One region of the Massilia orientalis genome, then DNA from elsewhere that is predicted to be linked to it. Evidence: predicted binding sites of a transcription regulator. Region 1 holds the regulator's gene; the other holds the start of a gene.

Evidence for each region. Region 1 encodes sigma-54, which starts transcription at its own class of promoters, with help from an activator protein. Its sites were predicted from a motif close to TGGCANGNAANCTGCTTT; they were not measured.
Region 2: a site for sigma-54 is predicted at 1,017-1,034, ahead of QPK29_RS03440 (PEP-CTERM sorting domain-containing protein). Genes of this name have one in related genera too.

What each region holds. Positions count from the first base shown of each region.
Region 1 covers NZ_JASNRB020000004.1:134,352-136,551, forward strand. The annotation lists gene hpf (ribosome hibernation-promoting factor, HPF/YfiA family) at 1-285, opposite strand, end outside; gene QPK29_RS06950 (RNA polymerase factor sigma-54) at 349-1,851, opposite strand; gene lptB (LPS export ABC transporter ATP-binding protein) at 1,854-2,200, opposite strand, start outside.
Region 2 covers NZ_JASNRB020000002.1:302,905-305,104, forward strand. The annotation lists gene QPK29_RS03430 (SPFH domain-containing protein) at 1-437, opposite strand, end outside; tRNA gene QPK29_RS03435 (tRNA-Arg) at 589-665, shown strand; gene QPK29_RS03440 (PEP-CTERM sorting domain-containing protein) at 1,078-1,710, shown strand; cyclic di-GMP riboswitch class I at 2,017-2,103, shown strand; gene QPK29_RS03445 (S8 family serine peptidase) at 2,192-2,200, shown strand, end outside.

The sequences.
Region 1 (2,200 bases):
TTGCTTGTACTTGACGACCTGGCGGTCCAGGCGGTCCATCAGCATGTCGATCGCGGCGTATAGATCGTGCGCGGCACTGGCGACATGGACGATCTTGCCCGCGAGACGCAGGTTGATCTCGGCTTTCTGGCGTTTTTCTTTCTCGGTGAGATTGTCGATGCAGAGGATGACATGGGAGTCGATCACTTGATCGAAATGACGGGTGATGCGTTCGAGCTTGTTCTGTACGTATTCTCGGATGGCTGGAGTTACATCGAGATGATGTCCGCTGATTGTGAGATTCATACACACTCCTTTGAAGATGCACTGCCTGCCGTGCGCGCATCTAGCGCAATGGGACAGTGTTTGTTACAAGGATTTGCGGAGACTGACGGGCGGGATTTTCAGCGCCTCACGGTATTTTGCGACCGTGCGTCGCGCGATGACCATTCCCTGTTCCCCTAGCATCTCCGCGATCTTGCTATCGGATAATGGATTCTTGGGGTCTTCTGCTCCTGTGAGTTGTACGATGAGGGCCCGTATTGCCGTCGACGATGCTTCGCCTCCCGCTTCGGTGGCAACGTGACTCCCGAAGAAATACTTCAACTCGAACATGCCGTGCGGGGTCAGCATATATTTCTGAGTTGTGACTCGAGAAATTGTGCTCTCGTGTAGACCTAGTGTATCAGCTATCTCACGTAAAACAAGGGGCCGCATCGCGACTGCGCCATGGGAAAAAAAGTTGCGCTGGCGATCGACAATTGCTTGGGCTACACGCAGGATCGTGTCGAAGCGCTGGCGCATGTTCTTGATGAGCCACTTGGCTTCCTGCAACTGCGCGTTCATCTGTGTTTCCGATTTGCCCTGCTTCATCAGCGACGCGTACAGGCTGTTCACGCGCAGGCGCGGCATCACTTCCGGATTCAGCAGCACGCTCCAGCCATCCTTGGCGCGGCGCACGATCACGTCGGGCACGACGAAGTCCGACACGTCCGACGCGAACGCCGCGCCCGGATGCGGATTGCACTGGCGGATGACGGCCTGGGCTTCGCGCAGGTCTTCGTCGTCGCAATCGAGCGCCTTCTTCAGCTTGTTGAATTCGCGCTGCGCGAACCACGTCAGGTATTTTTCGACGATGACGAGCGCCATGCGCCGCGTCACCATCGGCACGCCGGGCATGCGGCGGATCTGCAGCGCCAGGCACTCGGCCGCGCTGCGCGCGCCCACGCCGGGCGGGTCCATGCTCTGCACCATGGCGAGCGCCGTGCGCAATTCGTCGAACTCGATCTCGAGTTCTTCCGGCAGGCGCGCGTAGATGTCTTCCAGCGGTTCTTCCAGGTAGCCGTTGTCGTCGAGCGCATCGACGACGAGTTCCACGAGCGCGCAGTCGCGCGCCGCGCAGCACGTCAGGCGCACCTGTTCCATCAAATGCTCGCGCAGGGTGACGGGGCTCGCTTCCAGCTGCGGGCGGCCGTCCTCGTCCTCGCCGCCGCTCCCGCTGCTGCGGCCGTATTCGCCCCAGTCCTCGCCGCCTTCGCCGCCGCTTTCTCCGCCCTCGCCGCCGGCGTCATTCGCTTCGCCATTGGCGTTCTCGGCGGGCGCGCTGCCGCCTTCCTCGCCGTTGCCCTGCGCGGCCGGCGCCTCGCTTGCCTGCGATGACGCCGGGGCGCTGTTGATAGCGCCGTCGGCCAGCAACCGCACGGAGCGGTCGAGCGGATCGTCGAGCCGTTCGAGCAGCGGGTTCTCGCTCAGGACCTGCTCGATTTCCTGGTGCAGCTCGAGCGTGGACAACTGCAGCAGGCGGATCGATTGCTGCAGTTGCGGCGTCAGTGCAAGGTGCTGTGAGGTCTTGAGTTGCAGCGTCTGTTTCATGACTACATTCGGAAGTGTTCGCCCAGGTAGACGCGGCGTACCGATTCGTTGGCGATGATGTCGTCGGGACGGCCCGACGCCAGCACCGCGCCCTGGTTGATGATGTAGGCGCGGTCGCAGATGCCCAGCGTCTCGCGCACATTATGGTCCGTGATCAGCACGCCGATGCCGCGCTCCTTCAGGAAGCGCACGATGCGTTGGATCTCGATCACCGCGATTGGATCCACGCCGGCGAACGGTTCGTCCAGCAGCACGAAGCGCGGATTGGTCGCGAGCGCGCGCGCGATCTCCACCCGGCGGCGTTCGCCACCGGACAGCGACAGCGCCGGGCTCTCGCGCAGCTTCTCGA
Region 2 (2,200 bases), on a different contig from region 1:
AGCGCCGCTTCGGCCTGCACGCTGACGTAGCGCTCGAAATCGTCGACCTCGAACAGCGCCTGGGCCGTATCGCGCACGCGCCAGACGACGGCGGCGGCCAGTTCCACCGGATTGCCCCGCTTGTCGTTGACCTTCAGCGTCGACATATTGAGGTTGCGCGCCCGCACGGTCAGCTTGCGCTTGCGATACAGCGGGAACGCCCAGAGCAGGCCCTCGCCGCGGTCCGTGCCCATATAGCGGCCGAACAAGGTCAGCACGGCCGTCTCGTTCGGCTGCAGCATGTACAGTCCTGCGCACACGAACACGCCGGCAAGGACGAGCGCAATGCCGGCCAGCGCCGCCCCGCCCGCCATACTGCCCAGAACGGACAGGTGGACCAGCCAGGCGCCGGCCAGGACGGCGAGGATGCCACCGGCCAGGGCCAGGTAGCCATTCATCGAAGAGAGCGGTATTTCCTGACGAGTGTGTGCGGACATGCAGGATCCCATGAGGTTATATGAAAGTGATATCACTTTAGGATCACCTTTCCGGGTTGTCAAGCATTCCATTTTGTCATTCGGGGCAAGCCTGCTATAATGCGTGCCTCGGGCGGCTGTAGCTCAGCTGGATAGAGTACTTGGCTACGAACCAAGGGGTCGTGGGTTCGATTCCTGCCAGCCGCACCAACTCATTACGAATGGCTCATAAAACGCATTGTGTTTTATGAGCCATTTTTCATTGATGCGTACCGTTCTGCGACGTTTTCCGTCTTTTCTGCCTTTGCGGTTTTCTTCGACGCGCGCCGTCTCGCCTCACGCAATTCCATCACGCAATATTCTTGCCACGCCAGCGCGCCCCGTTACGCGGTCTCGCCGGAAATGAATGTTCCACTGAAGCGATCTATTTCATCGTTTCCTTCTCTCTTTCTTTAGATCACTTTATTAGAAACAACTATATCTGTCGAATAAATTTACATCGATTTTTTTTAACCAAGAGTTTCTAAATTAAATCGCTGTAAACACAAGGTTTCTATTTCCTGGCATGGTCATTGCAGCATTAATCATTGCATTACCACCCATCTGAAACCAGGGAGAAATCATGTTCCGCACAAATTTTGTAAAAGCCAGCGTAGCCTGCTCCATACTGTTCGCTGCACAAGGCGCATTTGCCACTACGGTATCGTGTACCGGCGTATCGCCCGCTTACGATATTTCGGGCAAAGTCAGTAATACCAGTAATTGCGCAATTCTCTCGCCGATCGACGCCAACCAGAATGACAACAATCTCTCCACGATCAATTCCGGCGGCTTCTTCAGCATCTCGAACTGGGTGTTCGGCGGGAAGTACGACAATATGAACTCTTCCGGAGGCAGCGACACCTCGGCACTGTTCAACTTCACCGGCAACAACGTGTCGGGCACCTACATCTACGCCGGCGGCTCCCCCGCACCGCAGGACGTGATGCTGATCTTCAAGGACGGCGACAATACCAACCTGGTCGGGTATCTGCTGAAGATGCCTTACGGCGGCACTTACTCGTCGCCGTTCACCGATCCGCCGTTCCCGCTGAATGGCGCCTCGACCGTGCACAATATCTCTCACATCTCCGTGTATTACCGGAATGGCGACGGATCGGGCGATTCGGGCGGCGGCGAAGTGCCGGAACCCGCGACGCTGGCACTTCTCGGCCTCGGCTTGCTCGGCATGACCAAATTGCGCCGCAAAGGCTGATTTTTTCGGCCGCATTCCCCGCTCATTTCAAAGCCCACCGCCCGGTGGGCTTTTTTTATTCCAGGCTCATAAAAAAACCTTGATTTGACTGCAAGTCACTTTCCTTGTTTTTAATCGTTTCGTTTTTTCTGATTCCCTCTCTTTACCCCGCAATGTATTAATTTCATTATCACATCCATTTCACTTTCGATATTGAACTGTTGCGTCGGTGCAATTAAATCGCGATACGCTTACATTTTCTTTCCATTTCGCAGTAAATTTATTTCCGGAAACGATTATGATTTCCCGAAACAGCTGAACGCTGCTTATTGAAAAGGGCAAAGCCCGCGAAAGCGGGTGACGCAAAGTCAACGGTCTAACGAGCTTAGGCTCCAAGACGGCAGGACTGCCAATGCCAGCTTTCGATACAGGCCATCGCCTGTCGCGACAGAACGTCATTGCGCACGATCCTGCTAATTTTTATCTCAAGGAATCGTACGTGATGAAGTCC